3 regions of the Pseudalkalibacillus sp. JSM 102089 genome follow, and region 2 is predicted to be linked to each of the others. Evidence: riboswitches for the same ligand, from Rfam matches in the RefSeq annotation. Region 2 holds a riboswitch; each other region holds the start of a gene.
What was found. A riboswitch is a leader RNA that binds a small molecule or an ion and turns the genes downstream of it on or off. The one in region 2 is predicted to bind S-adenosylmethionine.

Region 1 (4,208 bases), on a different contig from region 2:
TACGTACTGGGAAGAAAATGTACCGAGGGATGCTTGCATAATCGCTGCTATTTTGATAGGTTTTTGAACTTCTTTTGGAATGTCTGAAGAAGTTTTAGACGCTTCTTCACCTGTGTTTGAAGTTGTCTCACTAGATTCCGTTGTGCTTGCTTCTGGTGTACTTACGGCATCTTGCTCATTAGTACAAGCAGCAAGTACGATGAGAAGAAGAATGGATAAAATAAGTCCTAAGCGTTTCATGAATGTACCTCCGTGTTTTTAGCGTGTGGCAAAGCAAGATGAGCAAGGTTTTCAGCGTACGGTGTTCGAACGATACCGTGCTCCGTAATGATTCCGCTGAGTAATTCATTTGGCGTCACATCAAAAGCAGGATTAAATACATCAATGTTCTCAGCTGCAACACGTTCACCTTTATAATGCGTAATTTCTTTCGGATCTCGCTCCTCAATCGGAATCGCTTCTCCGTTAGGGATCGAGTAGTCAATTGTTGAGATGGGTGCAGCAACATAAAAAGGAACGTTATATGCTTTTGCGATATGGGCAAGGCCAAGCGTACCAATCTTGTTAGCTGTATCACCATTTGCAGCAATCCGATCAGCACCGACTATAACTGCAGCGATTTTCTTCGTTTTTAAAACGTGAGCTACCATACTGTCTGTAATAAGCGTAACGTCAATACCAGCACGCTCAAGCTCCCATGCGGTTAATCGAGCACCTTGTAGAACTGGTCTGGTTTCCGTCGCAATTGCGGAGATGGAGAGACCGTTTTCCTTTGCCAGATGGAGAGGCGCAAGAGCCGTCCCGTATTTTGCTGTTGCGATCCCACCTGCATTGCAATGTGTGAGGATGGTATCCCCATCATTTAATAGCTTCAGACCATGTTCTCCAATCCGCTGACAGACAAGCTCATCCTCTTTATGGATGGTAAGTGCTTCGTGCAGAATCGCTTCTTTCATTTTTTTCACTGTCGGTAAGGAAAAGCTAGCTCGGATGATGCGATCAATCGCCCAAGAGAGATTTACTGCAGTGGGACGAGAGGAGGCAAGATATTTCCCTTGGTTGACTAGCGCTGTCTTAAACGCTGTTGCTTCGTTTGTTTGGACATGCTGACTCCAAAGAACAAGACCATACGCTGCGGCGATTCCAATGGCTGGTGCTCCGCGGACAACAAGGGCAGAAATGCTATTCCAGACATCCTCGATTGCCGTTTGCTTAAGGTAGATCTCTTGTTGTGGAAGCTGCCGTTGATCGAGCAGTAAGAGATGATCACCTTTCCATTGGAGTGATGAGATGACAGTCATTTAAATGACCTCCTTGATGGCTTTAATGTATTGTTCAATCGAAGTGATGCTTTTTCGGTCTAAAATAAGTTTTTTTCCAAGGGTAAGCGCCTTTTTTTCCACAGCGAGTTTTACTTTTGGATCAGTGATCGTCTCGATCTCTTCTACATGAGCAAGTCCAATCGTTCTTCGGATGATCTTACAGCCGGAAAATCCAATGCTATCGACAAAAATAGATTGTAGAAGAGCGTCTAGGTATCCTCTTGAATAACGATTATCTTCTGAGAGATGGTCGGCCCATAATGATCGGAAAGTAGATTCGAATACGTTCCAAACCTCAGTAGTGACGCCAAATAAATAAGCGAGGTATCCTTCTTTCTCTTCTTCTGACCTATGTGCCTCCTGCGACAGGATACTAAGCGCAATATTGGCGATAAAAGCACCGACATCAAAACCAGCTGGGCCATAGAAAGCAAATTCTGGGTCGATTATTTTAGTTGAACTTTCCGTAACAAACAGGCTACCTGTATGTAAGTCCCCGTGTATCAAAGCTTCTCCTTTTGTTAAAAAAGAGTGTTTGAGGGAGGCAACTTCAGTGAGGAAATCGTCATCTTCCCACAGCGATTCAACATCTGCTCGAAGCTCTTCTGTAAAGGCATTGCTTTCGGCATTGTAGAAAGGATCTGAAAATACGAGGCTTTCTGTTATGCCACATAAGTCTGGATTACTAAACCGTTTGGCAAGCTCTTTCTTATTTGCTGAACCAAGACCGTAATCAGAAGTGAAAAAGAGTGTATGAGCGAGATAGGTACCGACGTTTCTTGCAAGCTCAGGATATATACGACCTTCAATAAGTCCTTTTCTTAAAATAGTGTAAGTTGATAAATCTTCCATAACCGTTGCGGCTTTTTCCGAGTCATGCAAATAAACGATCGGAGAAAAGTCAGGAACGAGCGCGTGAGCTTGCTTGAGTGCCTCGCTTTCAATTCTGGATCGATCAAGTGTAAGCGGCCAGGATTCGCCAACGACTTTGGCATAAGGCAAGGCTTGTTTGACGATCCAGGATTGTCCTGTTTTCTTGTGTTGAACATGAAAGACATAATTTAAGTTGCCATCGCCAATTTCCTTTACATGAACGGGAGCGGTGCGATCCAAAAGCTTGTGATACTCTAAAAATTGCACTACGGTTTCTGTTGTAAACGGTGTGTACCCTGAAGTGATCTGAATACCCATGTAAAATTCCCCTTTCAACTATTTATGGTTGATGTATTGCATGAACATCGGAATTTCGGCATAAAAAAAGCCTCTTTCCGAAGAAAGAGGCTTGAAGATAGAGATACTTCACACCTCTTATCTTCCAGAATGAATATCATCCTGTTGGAAGTAGCACCGTGCCATTTAAGCCATCTTAATCTGGACTTAAAAATAGGTCGGTTGCTGGGCGTCATAGGGCCAAATCCCTCAGCCTGCTCTTGATAAGAGAAAGTTTATGAAATTATTTTACAATTTTTTCGCTTGAAATGTATGTTACAGAGAAAGGAACGTGTTTGTCAATAATATTTTGAATATTATTTATAAATATCTGGACGTCGATCTTCAAAGATAGGAATGCGATTCCGGATCGATGACATTTCCTCTTCGTCAATAGAACCTGTTAAAATAACTTCTTCTTCTCCTGCTTCTGCGATAATTGTTCCCCACGGATCAATGATCAATGAGTGTCCTCCAAACGCATTATCAGGATCTGCCCCGACACGATTACAGGCAATCACGTAGCACTGATTTTCAATCGCGCGACTGATAAGTAATGCTCGCCAATGATCGGTGCGTTGCTTTGGCCATTCTGCTGGTACGAACAAAACTTGGGCACCTTCAACTGCATGAAGGCGAAGCCACTCAGGAAAGCGAATATCATAACAAATGAACCCAGCGCATGGGAGTTCTTCAAGTGTAAAATGACTTTTTTCATTTCCAGAAACGAGGAACTTCTCTTCATTCATCAAACGAAACAGGTGCGCTTTGCTATACTCATGAACGAGCTGCCCATCTCGATTGAACACAAGCATGGTGTTCGTTACTTCGCCGTTATGATGCTTAGCGATGGAGCCCCCAACAATATTTACGTCGTTCTTTTTGGCGAGGCGAGATAGAAAAGCAATCGACTTTTCTGCATCAGTATCTCCAATTTCATCAAGGCGAGATAAATCATAACCTGTGGACCACAATTCTGGTAAAACGATGATATCTGGTTTGTCACTCACCGCCTTAGAAACAAGCTCTTCAACTTTAGAGAAATTCTTTTCTGGATTGCCGAAAGCAATATCAAATTGCAACAGGGCAAGGTTTTTCATTGAGTTGTCCTCCTTACATGTTTAGAAGTTGACCTTTACATGGTTGTGTATCCAAGATAACATAACTTATTAGAATTTCTCGAAAATTTTAACAGGATGTGATTCCATTTGAAACAATTTCAAACTTCAGATGCACTTAAACGTTTACCAGAACAATTCTTTGCGAAGCTTGCTGGAAAAGTGAACCGTTATGTAGAGGCGGGATATGACATTATTAACCTTGGACAAGGAAACCCTGATCAGCCGACGCCTGCTCATATTATCGAGTCTTTGCAGCAGGCAGCTGAAAACCCTGCATACCACAAGTATCCGCCATTTAGGGGACAGCCCTTTCTGAAACAAGCCGCGGCTGATTTCTATAAGCGAGAGTTTGGTGTTGAGCTTGATCCAGAGAAGGAGGTGGCCGTCCTATTTGGTGGAAAAGCGGGCCTTGTAGAAGTGAGTCAATGTTTGTTAAATAAAAGTGATGTGGCACTTGTTCCGGATCCTGGATACCCTGATTACTGGTCTGGAGTAGCAATGGCTGAAGCGGATATGCAAATGATGCCGTTACTTGAAGAAAATGATTTTCTGCCAG
Region 2 (4,208 bases):
GTGAAGAAGCGAATGTTAAGAGATCTTTTGCTCGATCATGTTCTTTCCATAATTGGTTCCAAAGGTGTTGTTCCATAGTCATACCTCCTATCGTTCATTAAACTATAGTGTAGAATTCGCTCGCCACATCTGTCAATAAATTCACAATTTTGGTACTTTATTACTCTCTTTCAAGAAAGGACTTTTGATTCGTTTTTCCATTTCCATACAAGTAATTCATTTCAAACCCCCTTAAATTTCCATTAGGGGCGAAAATTATAAGTTGATGATATGTTTTTATAATTCAAAATAAATAAACTCAATGATTAAATGTAAGAATAGATACACAATCCACAACAAGTTGCTCAAAATCGATCCAGGGGGTATATGATGAGAAAGATACAACAGACTACTATTAATTCGGTTGTGAAATACGGACAAACAAAGCTTCCAAAATCAGCTAATACAGAATGTCCAGAATGTGGAAACGACGCTTCATTTCAACTGAAGTTCGATTACCAAATTAATCAGGCTGTGTTCTCCACGCTTTCTCGCTGCTCTATTTGTAAAGAAGCTGTGCTTTTCATACTCATTAAAACGTCCCATAATGATCGCGGAGAAGAAGTTGAGCTTTTCGTGCATCAAACCTCTTTTACACGAGAGCCGCTCGGCAGACTGACTAGCACAGCTAGATTACCCGATGACCTTGAGCGTGTTTATCGCTCAGCAGTGAATGTACATAACATGAAGGATTGGACTGCAACGGCTGTAATGGCTAATCGTGTTCTTGAGAGCATTACAGGTAGTTTTCTTTCTGAAAATGAGCTAGGACAGCCACTTTCTAAACAGCTAGAAACACTTGCTAAGCAGATTGATTTAGAAGAACCAATTGTAAAACTAGGACACCTACTAGGCAAAGGTAGTAATTTAAATCACCTCCTTTGTCTTGAGAAAGCTACAAGTGAAGAAACGGCCAACTTAATTATCGACTTACTAGATTCACTTATTGAATACTTGTACATTCTTCCTCAACGAATTGTGCATCTTCAAAAACAAATCGAAGGATAATAAAAAAAAGCAGGTAGCCCAAATTTGAGCTACCTGCTTTTTAAATGCTCATATCAAATTTTAATTCAAGATTCTGTTCACTATCACTTTAGCCCTTTTTCGAAAAAGAGGGATAGTTGATGAAAATCGCAATAATTCCTGCAATAGCAATGAGGATTGGATAAATTGAATACGGTAGTAGAGCGAGTGGCGAAATCGACGCAAGACCTGCTACTGCAAGCACCTGTGCCCCATATGGGAGCATGCCCTGTATACTACCTGAGAAAATATCAAGAATACTAGCAGACTTTCGTGGGTCTACCCCATATTCTTCGGAAATGTTTTTCGCAAGTGGCCCCCCCATTATGATCGAAATGGTGTTGTTAGCTGTTGATAAATCAAGCACGCTTGCGAGACCGGCGATACCAAACTCTGCTCCTCTACGAGAAGTTACTTTGCTCAGGATTTTGTCCAATACGTATTGTATTCCTCCGTTATGCTTAATGACTTCAATCATCCCTCCGATGACAAGAGCAATCATGGCAAGGTCTTCCATCCCTTTTATGCCCTCTGTAACCGTGGAGATCAGTCCACTCATTCCAAATGTTCCGTTATATAAACCTACAATCCCAGCAAATAAGGTACCACTTACAAGTACAATAAGAACATTAACACCAGCGATCGCTGCGATCAGTACACCTAAATAAGGAATAATTGTAACGAAATTAAATGCGTGTTCTCCTCCAACCTTTGCTTGCTCTCCCATCGTTAAAGCACCATATATAATGGCTGTTACGATAGCAGCTGGCAAGACTATAAAAAAGTTTACTTTGAATTTATCTTTCATTTGCGTATTTTGTGTGCGTACTGCCGCAATTGTAGTATCTGAAATCATAGAAAGATTGTCACCAAACATTGCCCCACCTATGACTGCTGATAAAGCCAGCGCCGGGGCAACTCCGGTTTGCTCTGCAATTCCAATTCCAATGGGAGCAAGCGCTACAATTGTTCCCATCGATGTACCCATCGAAATAGAAATAAAACAGCCAATAACAAATAAACCTACGATTAAAAGATTAGCTGGTAGAATCGATATACCTAAATTAACAATCGAATCTACTGCTCCAATTTTTTCAGCTGTTCCGGCAAACGCCCCAGCCAGTAAAAAGACTAAAATCATTAATATGATATTCGTATTACCTGCTCCACGACAAAACACTTCCACTTTTTTCATAAAGCTTTCTTTTCGATTCATCGAAAGAGCTACGCCCGCCGCAATTAGAGAAGCGAGAATAACAGGCATACTATAAAAGTCCTTTGTTATGATAGCTGTACCAATAAAAAGCACAATAAATATTCCAAGAGGAAGTAAAGCCAGGCCGTTCCCCTTTATTTCTTTCTCCATTATTCATGTCTCCTTCATCTTTTATTCTGTCTCAATAAAAAAAGCCCACTTCAAGAGAAGAAGGCTTTTGCACTTATCTCTCAAGATTTCTCTTGCTGGAAGCAGCACCTTTCTGATGATCAGAGGTTGCTGAAGCTTCTTTGGGCCAGGTCCCTCCACTTCTCTTAATAAGAAATATACAATTATCAATGAGCGCATGCTTCATTTTACTTTTTCATAACGAGCTTTACTTTATCACGCATTATTCTGATGAGTCAACTTTGATTAACTGCATCAAAATAAACTCCTCATCCTTAAAGGAGTTTACCTGATTAACTAGTCTGGTTCAAGCTTTGTATGACTACCAATTTTTGCATTAGATCAATCTTTATTTTCCCAAAAACCACTCAATATCCTTCATAATCGATGCCGGTTTTTCTTCTGGTAGAAGGTGACCAGTTTTTTCATAGATGATCAGTTTAGCATTTGGGAGATCGTTACTGAGACGCTTCCCAATTTTCAAAGGCACAACTCTGTCGTTCTCTCCCCATATTAGTAGGCTAGGTGTATGAATTTGATTTAGTTCAGCTTCTGACAAATCTCCTTCGCGATCTCGAATCATCCTAACTAATGACCGAAAGATACCCTCATTGAAGAAAGGTTGGATATATCCATCCATCATTTCTTCATCGATAAGGGAAGGATCATAAACACAATTAAGCAAATTTCCTCTGACACCTTTTCGATAAAGCCACCTTTTCAAGTATACCGAGAAAAAAGGTAAATACGATGTATACACTAGACTCTGTTTAGCCTTTTCAAGATATCCTGAACTGCACAGTAAAATATTCTTACTAACGAGATCATCTTTCATAGCCGAGGCTCTCATTGCTACTTGCCCACCCATAGAATGGCCGATCATAACAGTATGATCAATTGAAAGCCTTTCTAAAAGTTCAACCACCACTTCCGCATAATTATGATAAGAGTGGACAAAACGATTAGACTTTTCACTTTTTCCGAACGGGGGAAGATCAATGGCAACAACAGTATATGCCTTTGTTAATAATGGTATCAATCTTCTGAAGCTGAAGCTCGACGATAGAAAACCGTGAAGAAGCGTTAATACTGGCCGATCGACGGCTGTGTCATTTCTATAGTATTCATAGTGAATATCAATTCCTTTGATCTTTTCCGTATTTTGTTTAAGATTTTGAGCTAATAGCATCTTTCATCTCACTCCGGATTTTAAATTCACCTGATCTGATTTACTCTTCGTTTCTAACCAGAAAGGATGGTCTCACTTATTCAGGTTTGACTTTATACTTATTTTACCCCAATCCTGAAATGAAAAACTTTTTTACAACCGAGAGGATATTCCATTTTTTCATTCTAACTCTACGTGCACAAGGTCCAGCAGCTTTATCGTTGTCCTTTTTTCATTATGGTCAATAATACGCAGTTCTTTCGTAAGTGGATCTACATAGTGCACATATCCAAAGAGAGTTTTCGTTTCACCTCCGCTAAAATATTGAAAACAAAGCGAGTTGTGAACGGCCATTGCTTCACATATCGTTTCATTCATTTCCGCCATTTTTTGTTCATCAAGTACCGGCTTTCCACTTCTTTTTTCTTCGGTTTTCCAATCTCTTAGCTCTTTCACATGCTCAGGTAACATCATTGACGTCCATTTTATATTTCCGCGATCACGTATCACGCTTCTTCCCCCTTCTATGCTTTATGACCACCCACAAGTTTACTTCTATGCAGTGCCGTACCGGCCTTTGTGTATGAAACG
Region 3 (4,208 bases), on a different contig from region 2:
GCGTTAATTGTTGCCATCTTAATCCCTCCAAATTGAATTTATTATAAGCTTCCTTCGTCTTGTAATGTCCCCTTTTGAGAGCGAATCGATCGAATTAAACTTCCTGACCCAAGCGTCGCTAGAATAACGCTGCCAATTGCAATTAATGTATATAAATCACTTTCTAAAAAAAGTTTGATCATACTATAAGAAATAACTAAAGAAAAAACCGGTGAAACTGCCCAAACTTTAATCATTCGCGTAATGACATCTTTCTGCCAAAGCTGAAATCCATCTTTAGCCGTTCCAATACCAATGATCGATGAGGTGGTAATCTGGGTAAGCGGCACCGGAATCCCAAATAAGGAAGCTCCAATCACAAGTCCAGCGCTCGTACCTGATATAGCACAACCTTCACCAAGTGAAAACTTTGTGATGCGATAACCATTCGTTTCAATAACACGTTTACCAAATACTAAAGCACCTAAAGCAACAAAAGCTCCCCCAAGAAATGCCCCGTGAGAAAGGGATAAAACACCCGCTCCAACTAGCGGTCCAATCGCATTTGCGACGTTATTCATTCCTGCTGAAAAAGCTTCTAGAAAACCGGCTACAATTAAAAAAATGGTGAGTGGCTTTTGCCAATTTGAAGTAAGTTTGATTCTTTGTTTTAAAAGACCTAAAAATTTCCCCACACTGAGAGCTGTAGCAAAAGCAATAACTGGTATAACGATCCACAACAACATAATGAACATCACATTCTGAAAGTACAAAGCACGGTAAGCAATACCAACTCCTACCACTGCGCCCACAGTAACTTCACTTGTTGATAATGGAATCCCCATCATATTTGCTAGAAAGAGCGCTGTTGTAGCTGAAATGAAAATAATCAAGATAACCTTTAGACTGAGTACGGAAGAAGGTATAATGCCACTCCCCATTGTTTTAATAACATTACCTCCACCTAATGTGGCACCACCAACAATCCCAATCGCACAAACACTCAGTGCTACACTTCTTCTTTTAATCGCTCCAGCCCCGTAAGCCACTCCCATCGATGCCGCAGCTCCACTAGCGCCAATATTCATAGCAAAAAAGAGAGCCACCGTAATAACTAAGGTTGTCATGACCGTCACCGATTTGGTGCTGAATCAAGATGCAAGCCGCATTCCGTTTTTTCCTGATTTGCCCATCTCCCAGCTCTAGAATCACTACCTTCCAATACGCTTTCAGTGCATACCGCACATCCTATACTTGGGTAGCCTTTATTATGCAGGGGATTGTATGGTAAATCCTTTTCGTACACGTACCTCCAAACATCTTTCCATGTCCAATGAATAAGTGGACAAACCTTAATCGCCTGAAACTTATCATCTCTATTGAAATAATTTGTCTTTTGTCTGAGTGGCGACTGCTCTCTCCTTAACCCTGAGATCCAGGCACTTACATGATCTAATTCTTCATGCAATGGTATGATCTTTCTCAAATTGCAGCACTGTCCCGGGTCTCGCTCCCATAGAGCATCTCCTTTACTTAATGCCTGTTCCTCGACCGACTCCTTTGGTTGCTTTAACTTAATATTTAGAGATGGATATTTGGCTTTTACTTTATTAATTAGCTCATAAGTCTCATCAAAATGGAGACCTGTATCCAGAAAAACAATTTTCGCGTTCTGGTTTATTCGGGAAATCAAATCAATTAGAACGACACCCTCAACACCGAAACTACAAGCATATACAATATCATCTTGGTAAATTTGATACGCCCGCTTCAGAACTTCAAGAGCCCCTTTCGTTTCTGATTCAACGTTGAATTCAGGTTCCTTTCCCGACCAATTATCATAGAACCAATTCATTTCTAACCCTCCCAATTCCGATCAAGGAAATATATTTTAAAGTTTAAAAAAAGAGGCGATTCTAACCTTTAGGGTTAGAATCGCCTCTAGTTTCTCTAGTCAGCGCCAATATTAAAGTCGTTCTTTTTCTTTTCTTTCAAGTTGAACAACTTTCCCATCTTGAACAACAAGCGTAATTGATCCAAATTTCAACGAACTTAGCATTCGTTCTATGCGTACAGCAACGTCTGAAAAATTCTGGTCTTTCGTTCCCATCATGCAACCTCCCTTTGTCGTAATAATCATGAGGAGAAGCTTATAAATGAAAAAAGCCTTCCCAAATTGGAAAGACAGATCAGGTTACCTTAATTCACCTTATCTTCCAAAATGGACTCCATTTTGCTGGAAGTAGCACCTTGCCAATCAGGCAGGTTGCTGGACGTCAACGGGCCAGTCCCTCGGTCTCTCTTGATAAGTTATTTTCTAAATCTTAACTATTATCTAACAACATGTCAACCCTAGTTTAGAGATCGGGATAAAGGGATTAGAAAAGAATATGAAAAAATCCCCGAATCTATGACTCGGGGACCATTTTAAATTGGATGGCGTTTACTTTCTTCTTTTTTCTCTTCTATTAATATACGCGTACCATCTACAGACGTAATAACTACTGCCGTATCCTTATCGATCCAACTTCCAACAGAAATGGCGCTATACTTTTTCTCATTGACTTGTATTGTTCCACTTGGTCGAAATGGAGTAATTGTCATAGCCGATTCTCCAACTAAACTCTTATACTCAGAGTTCATGGAATTATACCCCATTTCACTGCTTAACCGATCCTTTAACGTCATTTTCGTCCACATAGAGCGTGCGGGGAAAACACGCAAAAACAGGAATGAAGCAGCTGTACCAATTAAAAAACCACTTGAAACGAGAAGTCCATAAAGGAAAGTTGGAGAAGGAATGGCCACGGCTGTAACCATCATAATTAATCCAATCAAACCAAATGTACCATCGTTGAGTAATTTCCCATCAAGAATAACTAAGCCTAAACCAACAGCAAACACAAGTCCCATCCAGAGAATTGATGATAAAGAAGTAAGATGGAAACTAAAATAAAATGTGAGCAATAGTATTCCGATCAATCCAAAAATACCTTTTACACGAACAAGTAACTCAGCAAACAAGAATAGCACGCTAAGTAAGACGATAAGAAAGCCAACTGCTGGCAAAGATAGAATTTCCATCCTCGCTCCCTCCTTTTCCTTCTTCTCTTATACGTTCAAAAGGGAAGAAAGTTTCAGTCACTTGTCACTTTACGATTGAAATACCCCTTTTATTCCATCAATAATCGCAATAAAGAAATCAATGATTTTTTGAATAAATGACTGTGTCTCGTCTTTATTTAAAAAATCGTCTAGATTTTCTCTCGCGTTCTGCAACTGACTTTTCATTTGATCCCAATCAATATCAAGATTTTTCATTCGATTAAACAGTTCAACAAGACCATCCAACTCATCTTGAGTCAATTCAATGCCTGAATCGTTAGCAATTTGCTTGATAACTGTTCTTAAGTCATCTTCCGTCTCGGGTGGGTTTGTAGCAATTTCATCCTTAATCTTAGTCATTAGCTCCGTTGCTTTATCTGCGCCAATACTATCGCTCAATTTTGCAGTAGTGACGAGCTCTTCATTTGCTACTTGTTTTTGCTCCTCAGGTATCACTTCATCTGTGCTTAATTCATAAGCTTTGATTAAACCAGTTAATGCGGCCGTACCTGAAACCTCCATTGGTGCTGTCACATAAACATCAGCATCTTTTACTCCAGCTGTTATTAAAGCATTTGCGTACATTTCATCTGTTACCCAATTAATATTTTTTGTGTCAACGCTTAAACCAGCATCTTTTTCACCAATGGTTATGGAAGAAGAAGATAAGGCGCGGGTACCGATTAGCGCTTTACTTATATAATTCCCAAGATATTTATGCTCTTCTTCATTTGATACCGTTACCGTCATTGCATTTTCCGGAGCTTCCATTTCATCAACTAGCTTCTGTTTTTGCTCTTCAGATAGATCTTCACCAAGTGTAACGATAACATCTCCGACGCTCGCATCCGCTTGTACCACCATAGGAATAATAGACATCATTAACACCATCGACAATAAAAACGGCAATCCTTTTTTAAGCATGTTTTTGGTCTCCTTTTAACGTGAGGCTCTAATGAAGAGTAACTCAGTTAATCTCCCCATCTCTTAGTATTCTACTCGACACTCGATCGAAAGAAAAGATAATTCACTAGGAAATCTGTCATATCATGGAAGGACAAGCATATCGTAGTACAAAGGAAATCATTCTGAAGGAGTTGCGAGAGATGCGAAAACTATTGTTA

Region 1: it holds a riboswitch for S-adenosylmethionine, as region 2 does, so the genes downstream of both, mtnK (S-methyl-5-thioribose kinase) here and ABVF21_RS16825 (Na+/H+ antiporter NhaC family protein) in region 2, are expected to answer to the same signal.
Region 3: it holds a riboswitch for S-adenosylmethionine, as region 2 does, so the genes downstream of both, ABVF21_RS11915 (YezD family protein) here and ABVF21_RS16825 (Na+/H+ antiporter NhaC family protein) in region 2, are expected to answer to the same signal.

The regions. Positions count from the first base shown of each region.
Region 1 covers NZ_JBEWYW010000012.1:73,575-77,782, forward strand. Annotated here, with positions in the region: gene ABVF21_RS19425 (sugar ABC transporter substrate-binding protein) at 1-240, opposite strand, end outside; gene mtnA (S-methyl-5-thioribose-1-phosphate isomerase) at 237-1,301, opposite strand; gene mtnK (S-methyl-5-thioribose kinase) at 1,302-2,513, opposite strand; SAM riboswitch class I at 2,628-2,762, opposite strand; gene ABVF21_RS19440 (carbon-nitrogen family hydrolase) at 2,849-3,631, opposite strand; gene ABVF21_RS19445 (pyridoxal phosphate-dependent aminotransferase) at 3,740-4,208, shown strand, end outside.
Region 2 covers NZ_JBEWYW010000008.1:146,947-151,154, forward strand. Annotated here, with positions in the region: gene ABVF21_RS16815 (SLC13 family permease) at 1-76, opposite strand, end outside; gene ABVF21_RS16820 (hypothetical protein) at 370-1,047, shown strand; gene ABVF21_RS16825 (Na+/H+ antiporter NhaC family protein) at 1,136-2,431, opposite strand; SAM riboswitch class I at 2,502-2,605, opposite strand; gene ABVF21_RS16830 (alpha/beta fold hydrolase) at 2,799-3,638, opposite strand; gene ABVF21_RS16835 (YolD-like family protein) at 3,798-4,127, opposite strand; gene ABVF21_RS16840 (DNA polymerase thumb domain-containing protein) at 4,142-4,208, opposite strand, start outside.
Region 3 covers NZ_JBEWYW010000004.1:248,537-252,744, reverse strand. Annotated here, with positions in the region: gene sat (sulfate adenylyltransferase) at 1-17, opposite strand, end outside; gene ABVF21_RS11925 (inorganic phosphate transporter) at 42-1,106, opposite strand; gene ABVF21_RS11920 (phosphoadenylyl-sulfate reductase) at 1,112-1,834, opposite strand; gene ABVF21_RS11915 (YezD family protein) at 1,946-2,089, opposite strand; SAM riboswitch class I at 2,186-2,291, opposite strand; gene ABVF21_RS11910 (NfeD family protein) at 2,407-3,063, opposite strand; gene ABVF21_RS11905 (DUF1002 domain-containing protein) at 3,133-4,008, opposite strand; gene ABVF21_RS11900 (hypothetical protein) at 4,191-4,208, shown strand, end outside.